DNA from 4 places in the Vibrio ostreae genome. Region 4 is predicted to be linked to each of the others. Evidence: predicted binding sites of a transcription regulator. Region 4 holds the regulator's gene; each other region holds the start of a gene.
What was found. The regulator CRP, encoded in region 4, controls carbon source genes, mostly activating them, when cyclic AMP is high. The targets are predictions, from matches to a motif close to TGTGANNNNNNTCACA.
Positions count from the first base shown of each region.

Region 1: the regulator CRP is predicted to act here: its motif matches at 1,286-1,301, upstream of udp (uridine phosphorylase).
Region 2: the regulator CRP is predicted to act here: its motif matches at 1,668-1,683, upstream of KNV97_RS21040 (CTP synthase).
Region 3: the regulator CRP is predicted to act here: its motif matches at 1,170-1,185, upstream of KNV97_RS15540 (NupC/NupG family nucleoside CNT transporter).

Region 1 covers NZ_CP076643.1:1,701,641-1,704,815, reverse strand. Annotated here, with positions in the region: gene KNV97_RS13865 (zinc/cadmium/mercury/lead-transporting ATPase) at 1-1,106, shown strand, start outside; gene udp (uridine phosphorylase) at 1,385-2,146, shown strand; gene KNV97_RS13855 (hypothetical protein) at 2,270-3,076, opposite strand.
Region 2 covers NZ_CP076643.1:3,216,800-3,219,974, reverse strand. Annotated here, with positions in the region: gene KNV97_RS21040 (CTP synthase) at 1-1,583, opposite strand, end outside; gene mazG (nucleoside triphosphate pyrophosphohydrolase) at 1,769-2,578, opposite strand; partial or broken gene relA (GTP diphosphokinase) at 2,714-3,175, opposite strand, start outside.
Region 3 covers NZ_CP076643.1:2,065,769-2,068,943, reverse strand. Annotated here, with positions in the region: gene yaaA (peroxide stress protein YaaA) at 1-185, shown strand, start outside; gene KNV97_RS15550 (DUF5363 family protein) at 209-346, shown strand; gene KNV97_RS15545 (TatD family hydrolase) at 321-1,142, shown strand; gene KNV97_RS15540 (NupC/NupG family nucleoside CNT transporter) at 1,329-2,594, shown strand; gene deoC (deoxyribose-phosphate aldolase) at 3,095-3,175, shown strand, end outside.
Region 4 covers NZ_CP076643.1:3,059,626-3,062,800, reverse strand. Annotated here, with positions in the region: gene KNV97_RS20225 (YheU family protein) at 1-154, shown strand, start outside; gene KNV97_RS20220 (phosphoribulokinase) at 248-1,117, shown strand; gene crp (cAMP-activated global transcriptional regulator CRP) at 1,351-1,983, shown strand; gene KNV97_RS20210 (DUF1338 domain-containing protein) at 2,152-2,946, opposite strand; gene astD (succinylglutamate-semialdehyde dehydrogenase) at 3,051-3,175, opposite strand, start outside.

The sequences.
Region 1 (3,175 bases), 1.4 Mb from region 4:
CGCCGCTGATGTTTGCCCAGCCGTGGGACACCTGGATTTATCGCGGCCTGGCTATGCTGCTCATCGCCTGTCCTTGTGCTTTAGTAATTTCGACACCGGCAGCCATTACTTCCGGATTGGCAGCCGCCGCTTCCCGCGGTGCTTTAATCAAAGGCGGTGCGGCATTGGAGCGCCTGGGCCGGGTAGAAGCTGTGGCATTTGATAAGACCGGCACACTGACTCAGGGGAAACCGCAAGTGACGGATGTGGTGCCTGTGCAGGACTGGAGCCCTGAGGCTTTGTTGCGCTGTGTCGCGGCGATCGAGATCGGATCCAGACATCCGCTGGCGATTTCAGTGGTGCAAGAAGCTGAACGACGTCACATTTCCGTGCCGCATGCCACTGATAAACAAGTGCAAGTTGGCCGCGGAGTCAGCGGTGAACTCGGCGGTCACCATTATCAGATTCTCGCACCGGCTTATCTCGACCAAGTCGCAGGGGCGGACCTGCAGGAAAATATCCGCCAGCTAGAAGCGCAGGGCAAGACAGTGGTTGTGGTGTTGCAGGACAAGCAGACTATCGGGCTGATCGCCTGGCAGGATGCTTTGCGCAAAGATGCATGCCGGGCGATAGGTGAATTGCAGGCACTCGGTATTCGTACCACGATGCTGACTGGTGATAATGCAGTCAGTGCGGCGGCGATTGCCGAAAAGCTTAATATTGAGTTCGCGGCGGGTTTGCTGCCACAGGATAAAGTCTCGCATGTTGCCCGGCTGGCAAACAGTCGGCGGGTCGCTATGGTTGGGGACGGAATCAATGATGCGCCGGCGATGAAGGCGGCCCATATTGGTATCGCGATGGGCGGTGGGACAGATGTCGCACTGGAAACGGCGGATGCGGCGCTTACCCATAACCGTCTCACGGAACTGGCTGGGATGATTAAGCTGTCACGCGCGGTGATGGATAATATCACTCAGAATGTCACTCTGGCGCTGGGTTTAAAGGGGCTGTTTTTGGTGACCAGTCTGTTTGGTGTTACCGGATTGTGGGTCGCAGTACTGGCAGACAGTGGTGCAACGGCATTGGTCACCCTGAATGCACTGCGTTTACTCAAGTTTAAACAGTAAGTCATCCGCGGGTTTCTGGCCGTGCCAAAGGTGGTCTGGCAATGGTCTATACTTGGCGGGACAGAAAGTCGGTGGCTGGTGTGATTGTTCTGAACTGGTGCTTATTTGTACCTAAATTACGGTTAAACGTGATCTCTATCTCTTTATTGTGAAAATGAAGTTGTTCGTATTCATTGTATTGTGACTTTAGTCACTCATTGTCGCCAGTGAGTCGGCTAAAGTGGCTCTGTACCCAACTATACCTATGCGCTGAATAAGCCACAATCTAGGAGAAACTTATGTCTCAAGCTGTGTTCCACCTTGGTGTTACTCAAGAAGATCTGAATGGTGCAACTCTGGCGATCATCCCTGGTGATCCTGCCCGTGTACAAAAAATTGCAGACCTGATGGAAAACCCTGTGTTTCTCGCCAGCCAACGTGAATACACCCTGTATCGTGCAGAGCTTGATGGCCAGCCGGTTGTGGTTTGTTCTACTGGTATCGGTGGTCCTTCGACCTCGATTGCGGTTGAAGAGTTAGCGCAGCTTGGCGTGCGTTCTTTCCTGCGTGTCGGTACCACAGGGGCGATTCAACCCCATGTTAATGTCGGTGATATGATCGTGACCACAGGTTCAGTGCGCCTGGATGGTGCCAGCCTGCATTTCGCGCCGATGGAATTTCCGGCAGTCCCGGACTTTGCTGTCGCGACGGCGATGAAACAGGCGGCTGAAGAGAGTGGCGCTACAGTGCATATGGGCGTGACTGCATCGAGCGATACCTTCTACCCGGGTCAGGAGCGTTACGATACCTTTACCGGTCGCGTTGTTCGCCGTTTCCAGGGCTCGATGAAAGAGTGGCAGGAGATGGGGGTGCTTAACTTTGAGATGGAATCAGCGACTCTGCTGACCATGTGTGCCAGCTCAGGCCTCAAAGCCGGTTGTGTGGCCGGGGTTATTATCAACCGTACTCAACAAGAGATTCCTGATCATGCGACGCTGAAAGAGACAGAAGCTCGTTCGATCAAAGTTGTGGTCGAAGCGGCGCGCAAGATGCTGAGCTGATTGTGACCGATACGATGAAAAGGAAAAGCGCCTGCAAGGGCGCTTTTTTTATGCCAAATGAACGTGTTAGTGGTTATTATCTTTGCTGACTCTACCATCTGTTTTACTTTATTAATCAACAGACTATGCAATCACCAGCTTGGGAAGCGGTATGTACAGGCTCTCGGTCAGCTCGGCCAGCATATGGTCATACACATGCGCGATGCTGAGTGACACGTCGGAGGTCAGCTGATAGAGACGTTCTGCATCAATTTCATAGGATGGATTGTCATGCAGTTCGGACAGGGTGTGCATCGCTTTTGAACACGCAGGTGCGGCGATAGAGAGTGGACTAATCAGCGCCAGCTGATTGAGTTTACGTCGTACCACATCGCAGTAATGCTGCATGCGGGCACGCCCCTCGGTGCTATGCATATCCTCGATAGAGATGCGCAGCTGAGTCAGTGCTTCCATGGTATCAATCACTTGCTGCCAGTTCATGTGGTATTCGTCACTCAGATCTTCGCGGTTGGATTCAACCAGCCAGGCTAGCATCACCTCATCCATCAGGAACATACAGTGACGAATCGCTTTACCATGTACCATCTGGTTGCGGGCTATGTTGCGATCGGACCACTCTTTCATCAGCGTTTTCAACTTCAACTGTAAAATGCGGTACATAGGTTTGTTGTCGAAGTGTGCGATAGCAATAAGATGGTTAGATTTCTCATGGATTAGATCATGCAGATGATTCAGTTCGGTCTCTCGGTGCTCACCAAACATTAGCGCATGATGAGTCGCACTGCGATGTTGGCGGCAGAGGTAGAGCACCTGGCGCAGATCAACCAGCAGCTCGTATTTACGTTGTAGGGTTGACTCTCTTTGTTTGGCAAAGAAAAACATCAGGCCTAAAATCCCGATAGAAATCAGCATTGATATTAAGACAAACATAACCAACTCCTTGTTACTGTTTCTGTACCTAAACCAGTGCAGGGTTGATGCCAATTTTTTATTTCTTTAAAATCAACGAATTAACAAGTTTTTAAACTT
Region 2 (3,175 bases), 160 kb from region 4:
AATGGGTGACCATCGCGAGGCGTTGAGGTGAATTCTGGGTGGAACTGAGCCGCTACGAACCATGGGTGCGCCGGGTTCTCAATTACTTCTACCAGTTTCTTGTCCGCAGACAAGCCAGACACTTTCAGACCTGCTTTTTCAATTTGTGGACGAAGGTTGTTGTTCACTTCGTAACGGTGACGGTGACGTTCGTGAATCGTCGCGCTACCGTACATCTCGTACGCTTTAGAACCTTCCGCCAGGTGACACAGTTGTGAACCCAGACGCATCGTACCACCCAAATCTGACGCTTCAGTACGCTCTTCGACGTTACCTTCGCTGTCTACCCATTCAGTGATCAGGCCAACCACTGGGTATTTGGTGTCTTGGTTAAATTCGGTCGAGTGTGCACCTTCCATACCCGCAACGTTACGCGCGTATTCGATCAGTGCAACCTGCATACCCAGACAGATGCCCAGGTACGGAATTTCGTTTTCACGTGCGTACTGCGCCGCACGGATCTTGCCTTCAATACCACGGTCACCGAAACCACCTGGTACCAGGATAGCGTCAAGGCCTTCTAGGATCTCAACACCTTTGGTTTCGATGTCTTGTGAATCAACGTATTTGATGCTGACGCTCAGACGGTTCTTCAGGCCGGCATGCTTAAGCGCTTCGTTAACAGACTTGTACGCATCTGGCAGCTCAGTGTATTTACCTACCATACCGATGGTGACTTCGTCAGTCGGATTTGCTTCTTCGTAAATCACCTGTTCCCATTCAGACAGGTCAGCTTCCGGCGCATTGATACCGAAACGGTTACAAACCAGATCATCCAGCCCCTGAGCACGGATCAGCTGAGGGATCTTGTAGATCGAATCTACGTCCTTCATTGAGATAACGGCTTTTTCTGATACGTTACAGAACAGAGCAATCTTCTTACGCTCGTTGGCCGGGATCATGCGATCGCTGCGGCACACCAGAATGTCTGGCTGGATACCAATCGACAGAAGTTCTTTCACAGAGTGTTGGGTCGGCTTGGTTTTCACTTCGCCAGCCGCTGCCAGGTAAGGAACCAGAGTCAGGTGCATGAACATCGCGTGTTCACGACCCACTTCGATCGCCAGCTGACGGATCGCTTCCATGAATGGCAGCGATTCGATATCACCAACGGTACCGCCTACCTCGACGATCGCAACATCGTGGCCTTCAGAGCCGGCAATCACACGATCTTTAATCGCGTTAGTAATATGAGGGATAACCTGAATGGTTGCACCCAGGTAGTCGCCACGGCGTTCTTTACGAAGAACGTCGGCGTAAACACGACCTGCGGTGAAGTTATTGCGCTTGGTCATTTTGGTACGAATAAAACGTTCGTAGTGACCAAGGTCTAGGTCAGTTTCTGCGCCATCTTCCGTGACGAACACTTCACCGTGTTGAGTTGGGCTCATTGTGCCTGGGTCAACGTTGATGTAAGGGTCAAGCTTCATCATGGTCACTTTAAGACCACGAGCTTCTAAAATCGCCGCAAGGGATGCTGCCGCAATACCTTTACCTAGAGAGGATACAACCCCGCCAGTAACAAAAATATAATTTGTCGTCATGTTTAACCTGAAATTGGTTGAATGAGGGAAATGGATTTCTTCTGGACGGGACGAAACTATACCAGAACCCATTTATCGCCACAACGTGAAATCTATCACACTCAGTTTTTTATTTTTTGCTTCAAATCAAACTGACTGAACAGGATTTCGTTTCGTGGCAATTTCCTCGCTGTAAATTGACTGAATCATCGCCCGTCAGTCGTTTTTTCCTGCTTTTTTACTTCATCCCACATCGCGTCCAGCTCTTGCAGTGAACACTGTTGCAGCTGTTTCCCCTGCCCGGCCACCTGAGCTTCTACGCCCTTAAAACGGCGCACAAACTTATGGTTGGCTTTGCGCAGAGCCACTTCCGGATCCTTACCCAAATGGCGCACCAGATTGACGGTAGCAAACAGCAGATCGCCCAGCTCTTCTTCCACTTTCTGCTCATCAATATCGACATGCAGCGCTTCCGCCATCACTTCATCAATCTCTTCATGCACCTTGGCCACCACCGGACCGAGCGTCGGCCAGTCAAAGCCATATTTGGCGCATTTTTTCTGAATTTTATTGGCCTGAGACAGGGCCGGCAGCGATTGTGGTATTGAGTCTAGAATACTTTGCTCACTTTTGCCCGCCCGGGCTTTTTCCTGCGCTTTCTGCGCGTCCCAGTTGGCATTCAGCTCTTGTTCTGTCGTGAAGCGGGCATCGCCGAACACATGCGGATGGCGGCGGGTCAGCTTTTCGTTCACACCGTCCACCACGTCATGAAACTCAAACAAGCCCTGCTCTTTGGCGAGCTGGCTGTAAAAAATCACCTGAAACAGCAGATCGCCTAGCTCTTCTTTGAGGTTGGGCCAGTCCTGCTGGTGAATCGCATCCACCACTTCAAAAGTCTCTTCAATGGTGTGCGGCACAACACTGTCAAAAGTCTGTTCCTTATCCCACGGGCAGCCACTGTGCGGGTCGCGCAGGCTGGCCATGATACGTTCAAGCTGTTCGATTGGATGGCTCATATGAGGCATTTCCTTGATAAAATATTTTCCTGATCAACGATTTCCTTGACCAACTATTTCCCTGACCAAATAATAAAGGCGAGCAGCATCACCACTCGCCTTCAATGTCTGAAACTGATTTATCTCATCAGCCTGTTAGCCGAGGCGTTTCACCAGCATCACATCTTTGATCTGTTCAATCCGCTTCGAGACCCGATCCAGCACTTCAACACTGTTCAGTTCGAGCTCAAAGTCCATCACCACCATCTGACGCTTGTAATCGCTGCGGCTTTTCATGGTGGTCACTTTCACTTTCTCGTTGGTCAGCAAGGTCGTGATGTCTTTCAAAAGACCGCTGCGCTCCATCGCTTCGACGCGCAGAGTTAGGTAATAAGTGCCGACAAAGCCGCGCCCCCATACCGTATCTATGATGCGCTCCGGGGCGTGATGGCTGAGCTCTTCGAGCTGCTCACAATCACTGCGGTGCACGGAAATACCGCGCCCCTGGGTGATATATCCCTTGATGACATCGCCCGGGATCGGCTGACAGCACCGCGCCAGATGGGTCATCAGGTTATCGACCCCTTCCACCACGACGGCATCTTTATGCGGGCGATG
Region 3 (3,175 bases), 990 kb from region 4:
ACGGTCAATACAAGGTCATCAGCTTCTACGCCAAAAAAGCGCGCGGCATGATGGCACGCTATATTATTGAAAACCGCATTGAATCGGTGAAGCAGCTCGAAGCTTTTGATACGGCAGGTTACTATTTTGCCGCGGATGAATCGACGCCGACCGAGTTGGTATTCAAACGCGAAGAGCAGGCTTAATTAACGCCGCAAGAGGACAGAGTATGATGGCATGGTTTAAAAAGTGGCTGGCGCGTTATGATGCCTGGTGTGTCAGCATGGGACTGACGCCGGAGCAGAAACGCTGTTGTGTGCCGTATCGTAAAGACCCGGTCCATGAGCGCAGCCGTGACGACGCCTGAGTATCCTCTGTTTGATACTCACTGTCATTTTGATTTCGATGCCTTCGCGGCGCAGTTTGCCGACGAATTGGCTTTGGCATGCCAGCAGGGTGTGCAACGCATTCTGATCCCTTCTATCGGCCGGCAAAACTGGCAGCGGGTGGCAACACTCGCTGCTGATTATCCGGACCACATCTATTATGCACTGGGCTACCACCCTTATTTCTTAGCATCGGCTGGTTTAAATCCATTAGATGACCTTGAACAGGCGCTCGACGCCCGCAGTTCTGCTTGTGTCGCTGTGGGAGAAGTGGGGCTGGACGCTATGGTGGATATTGACGCCAAGGTGCAGGAAACGCTGTTACTCGGCCAACTGGCGTTAGCACAAGCGGCAGGCTTGCCTGTCGTGCTGCACAGCCGCAAAACCCATAACCGTTTATTGCAACTGCTCAAGCAGACACGCTTTCAGGGCGGTGGCGTATTACACGCGTTCTCTGGCAGTGAGCAGCAAGCGCGTCAGTTTATCGATCTGGGCTTTAAAATCGGCGTTGGCGGCGGGATTACCTATCCGCGCGCCAATAAAACCCGGCGTACAATTTCTGCTCTGCCACTTGAGCATTTAGTGCTCGAAACCGATGCCCCTGATATGCCATTGTGCGGATACCAGGGCCACAACAACCATCCCTGCCGTTTGCCTCTGGTATTGAACGAACTGGTTCTGCTGCGAAAAGAGGATAAGCAAACGGTTGCTAGTACAGTTTGGAAAAACAGCAATTTGCTCTTTTCTATTTGTGAACGAATCCCAACGGAAATGTAGTACGATTGTCACATTTAGTGACAAAATGGTGATTAAAGTCACATATTGAAATGAATGAACAGTGAATCTTATTAGAAAGTGTGAAGGGTGCATTACTTTATCGATCTAGGGGTGAGTATAATTGCCACGCTTTTGAGCTCCATTTTGTTACACGCCAACAATAAACTTATAAGGAAATCATAAACTATGAGCCTGTTTATGAGCCTCATCGGTATGGCAGTACTGCTCGGCATCGCCCTGCTGCTGTCTGAAGACCGTAAAGCTATTAACTTTAGAACCGTGGGTGGCGCATTCGCTATCCAATTCGCACTGGGTGGTTTCGTTCTTTACGTCCCTTGGGGTCGTGATCTGCTGGCAAGCTTCACTGCTGGTGTTCAGAGCGTAATCGATTATGGTAAAGACGGTATCGGCTTCCTGTTTGGCAGCCTGGTTAACTTCTCTGTTGACGGTATCGGTTTTATCTTTGCTTTCCAGGTACTTCCTACCGTCATTTTCTTCTCAGCCCTGATCTCAGTTCTGTACTACCTGGGTATCATGCAGTGGGTTATTAAGATTCTGGGGGGTGGCCTGCAAAAAGCGCTGGGCACTTCTCGTGCGGAATCTATGTCTGCTGCAGCCAACATTTTCGTTGGTCAAACTGAAGCTCCACTGGTAGTCCGTCCGTTTGTACCAAAAATGACACAGTCTGAGCTGTTCGCAGTGATGTGTGGTGGTCTGGCTTCGGTAGCGGGCGGTGTCATGGCCGGTTACGCAGCGATGGGTGTGCCACTGGAGTATCTGGTTGCGGCCTCTTTCATGGCGGCACCGGGTGGTCTGCTGTTTGCAAAAATCATCAAACCTGAAACTGACGCTCCGGAAGAAGAACTGGGTAACGTAGACATCGACGGCGGCGACGACAAACCCGCTAACGTCATTGATGCCGCTGCTGGTGGTGCATCAATGGGTCTGCAACTGGCTCTGAATATCGGTGCGATGCTGTTGGCGTTTATCGGTCTGATCGCGCTGATCAACGGTATTCTGGGTGGCGTTGGTGGCTGGTTCGGTATGCCACAACTGACTCTGGAACTGCTGTTGGGCTGGGTTTTCTCTCCACTGGCATTCGTTATCGGTGTGCCTTGGTCTGAAGCGACTCTGGCGGGCTCTTTCATTGGTCAGAAGATCGTGGTGAACGAATTCGTTGCTTACCTGAACTTCGTGCCTTACGTGGGCGAAAATGCGCAGGTACTGGCAACAACTGGCGCCGTGATGTCTGAGAAGACCGCAGCAATCATCTCGTTCGCTCTGTGTGGTTTTGCGAACCTGTCATCGATTGCGATTCTGCTGGGCGGCCTGGGTGGTATTGCACCTAACCGTCGTCACGACATCGCTCGTTTCGGTATGAAAGCTGTGGCTGCTGGTACGCTATCTAACCTGATGGCAGCAACCATTGCTGGCTTCTTCCTGTCTTTCTAAGTCAGTCGAGAATCTATATATAGACGCCGTTTAAACATCACCCCGTAGCAAGAGATTGCTGCGGGGTTTTTTTATTTTTTTCTCTCAGGGCGGGAGAAAAGTCGGGTGGACAGAACGGACCCACCCGACCTGCGTGATTGGCTTTATAGCGCGCCGGCCCGACAGAGGCTGATTTCCTCAGTCTGTTATTTTGAGATACAAACCGTTTGCTCCGGGCAGGGCGCTACAGTTTTGCTGTGAATATCTATACTGTGTAGGTCGGTAAGCATGGTGACAGGAGTTGTCATGCCCGTCTCAACAGTACCTATATACACCTGCTGAGCCCGAAACCGAGCGTAAACGGGTACTGTGCGGTGACAAGGATAGCAATTGGCAGGCTGGCTGATGTCCGGCTGCCGAGTCTTCAGGGAACCAAGTCCGTTCATTTTATTGCTGCCCGGAATGATGTCAGATGACCATTCGGGTGGTGAGCTAATTGACACTATTGATCGGAGATAGAAATGAGCGATTTAAAAGCAGCAGCACTACGTGCACTGAAACTGATGGATTTAACCACGCTGAATGATGACGATACGGATGCC
Region 4 (3,175 bases):
ATTCGTGTTACGTGAAGGCACCGACTACGGTGCACAAGAAGTTTCGCTGCAGGATAAAGTCGATCAGGTCAGATCCCAGCTGCAGCGCGGTGATGCGGTAATTGTTTACTCTGAACTGCATGAAACGGTCGATATCAAAACCAACCGCGCTTAAGCCATCACCCGCTCACCGTTTCCGTGCTATAGTGTTTCGACTCAGGCTGTGAAATTACACAGCCTCGTTAAGGAATCAGAGACAAGGTCTGTCATGTCAGCGAAACACCCAATTATTGCCGTGACCGGTTCATCGGGCGCGGGCACCACCACCACCTCAGAAGCCTTTCGCAAGATGTTCAATATGATGGACATCCGGCCGGCCTGGGTGGAAGGTGACAGTTTTCACCGTTTTACCCGTCCGGAGATGGACGTCGAAATCCGTAAAGCACGGGAGCAAGGGCGCCATATCAGCTACTTCGGCCCTCAGGCCAACGATTTTGCCGCGCTGGAAGGCTTCTTCCGTCAGTATGGTAAGTCCGGTACCGGCCAGATTCGCCGTTATCTGCACACCTTTGACGAAGCGGTCCCTTACAATCAGATGCCGGGCACCTTTACCCCGTGGCAGGATCTGCCACAGAACTCAGACATCATGTTCTACGAAGGTCTGCACGGCGGAGTCGTCGATGGTGACATCAATGTCGCTCAGCATGTCGATTTTCTGATCGGCATGGTGCCTATCGTCAACCTGGAATGGATTCAGAAATACGTGCGTGATACCCGCGACCGCGGCCACTCACGTGAAGCGGTGATGGACTCCATCGTGCGTTCGATGGATGACTACCTCAACTACATCACACCGCAGTTTTCCCGCACCCACATCAACTTCCAGCGCGTACCGACGGTCGATACCTCTAACCCGCTCAACGCCAAAGGCATCCCGAGCCTGGATGAAAGTTTTGTGGTGATCCGGGTGCGCGGGATTAAAAATGTCGACTATCCCTACCTACTGGCGATGATTGACGGCTCGTTTATGTCACGCCACAACACCATCGTGGTTCCGGGCGGTAAAATGAGCTTCGCGATGGAGCTGATCGTACGGCCACTGCTGGAACAACTGATAGAATCAGGAAAAATCGGCTGAGGCTGTCGCTTACTTTTCATACCGTGATCATGGGCACAGTTTTGCGTACATTATCCGGTCTCCAACACGATTAAAGTCAAGAAATCGTGTTGGAAAAAGGATACTATTCTAAACCGAAACACAAGATAACTTGCAGCAATAATAAAGTCCTCTTATTCTAGAGAATCCGTTGAATAAGGCTTCGCTAAAATATGGATAGCAGCAAGCGTACCCTGCAGAGGAAGTGAGATATTATGGTTCTAGGTAAACCTCAAACCGACCCAACACTAGAGTGGTTTCTTTCCCATTGTCACATTCATAAGTACCCTTCAAAAAGCACGCTGATTCACGCGGGCGAAAAAGCAGAAACCCTGTACTACATCGTTAAAGGTTCTGTTGCGGTACTGATCAAAGATGAAGAAGGTAAGGAGATGATTCTGTCTTACCTGAACCAAGGTGATTTCATCGGTGAACTTGGCTTGTTTGAAGAAGGCCAAGAGCGTACTGCCTGGGTTCGTGCCAAATCTCCTTGTGAAGTGGCTGAAATTTCGTTCAAGAAATTCCGTCAGTTGATTCAGGTTAACCCTGATATCCTGATGCGTCTTTCTGGTCAGATGGCGCGCCGTCTGCAAGTCACCAGCCAAAAAGTAGGCGATCTGGCGTTCCTGGACGTAACGGGCCGTATCGCGCAGACTCTGCTGAACCTGGCGAAACAACCAGATGCGATGACCCACCCGGATGGTATGCAAATCAAGATTACCCGCCAGGAAATCGGTCAGATTGTCGGCTGTTCACGTGAAACCGTTGGCCGTATCCTGAAGATGCTGGAAGAGCAGAACCTGATTTCTGCGCACGGTAAAACCATCGTGGTTTACGGCACGCGTTAAGCCCATACGGCAAATAGACAAGATTGCAAAAGCCACCTCGCGGTGGCTTTTTTATAGCGTTCAGGACACCAGGTGATTACTTTCAGATACCTAATTATTGAGCTCACGGCACCTAATTATTGAGCTCAAGGTACCTAATTATTGAGCTTAGGGTACCAAGCAGGCTCTCTAGCGGCTGTCTGTACTTTCGAAAATCTTATCGGCCGAGGCCGCGACAAAGCCGGTGTACAACTTACCATCCGGCAGCGGATAACGTTTGGCGAACTCATAAAAACCGCCCGGGATGGTATAGCTCCCCTCACTAAAACGCACCTCAACCTTATCCGCCATGGTCGAGGACTGTTCGAGCAATACCTGCGGCGACCCTTTTACTTCGCCGCCCGATTCGTTGATGGTAAATCCGGCCTGGCGCAGGTGATCATTAACCTGCTGCACTTCATGCAGATGCTTGAGCTGATTGACATTGACGGTGAAATGGTTGGCACCATAACCGTGTGCTGCCAGCCAGGAGGCATACTCGCTCTCAGCGGCCAGCACCTGATAATCCGCGTAGCTTAACTCCCATAAGCGCCCGCCGAAGAGAAAATCACTGCCCGTCAGTTGACGCTCATCAACCTGAGCCACCAGCCCCTGTACAATGGCCTGCAACTGCGCTGAGCACTCTGCCACTTTGAGTTCACTGATAAACACTTTCGGCTGCAACGGATCCGGATGCTCATAATGTTTGGCCACCAGTTTTTTACTCTCAAACAGATACTCGCCGCACGCCTGATAACCCAGCTCGATAAACGGCCGGGCAAGAGTCTCCAGGCCTAATGGCGCCAGATTGAAGGTACGCAGGGCAATATGGTCATTGATCAGTGCTTCGTCTTCTTCCAGCAACTGATGCACTTTGTCCGCCGAAGGACAAAGACGGTCAATGTAATCATTCCACAGAGATTGAAACAGATCTGTTGGCGTCATAACGCCTCCTTATCAGCACGCCAGCGCGTGCATTAGCGTTCACCACCCGACAGGGCGGCACAGTGATAGCAACTACCGGGCCGGCACTTGGCCAGCCCCTGAACTCACAGTTCGATGCCCGGGCTGAGCGTCGCCGGCAGCTCGGTCGCAGACCCTTCCATCGAAGCCATCGGATAAGCGCAGTAGTCGGCGGCATAGTAGGCACTCGGACGCAGGTTACCGGACGCAC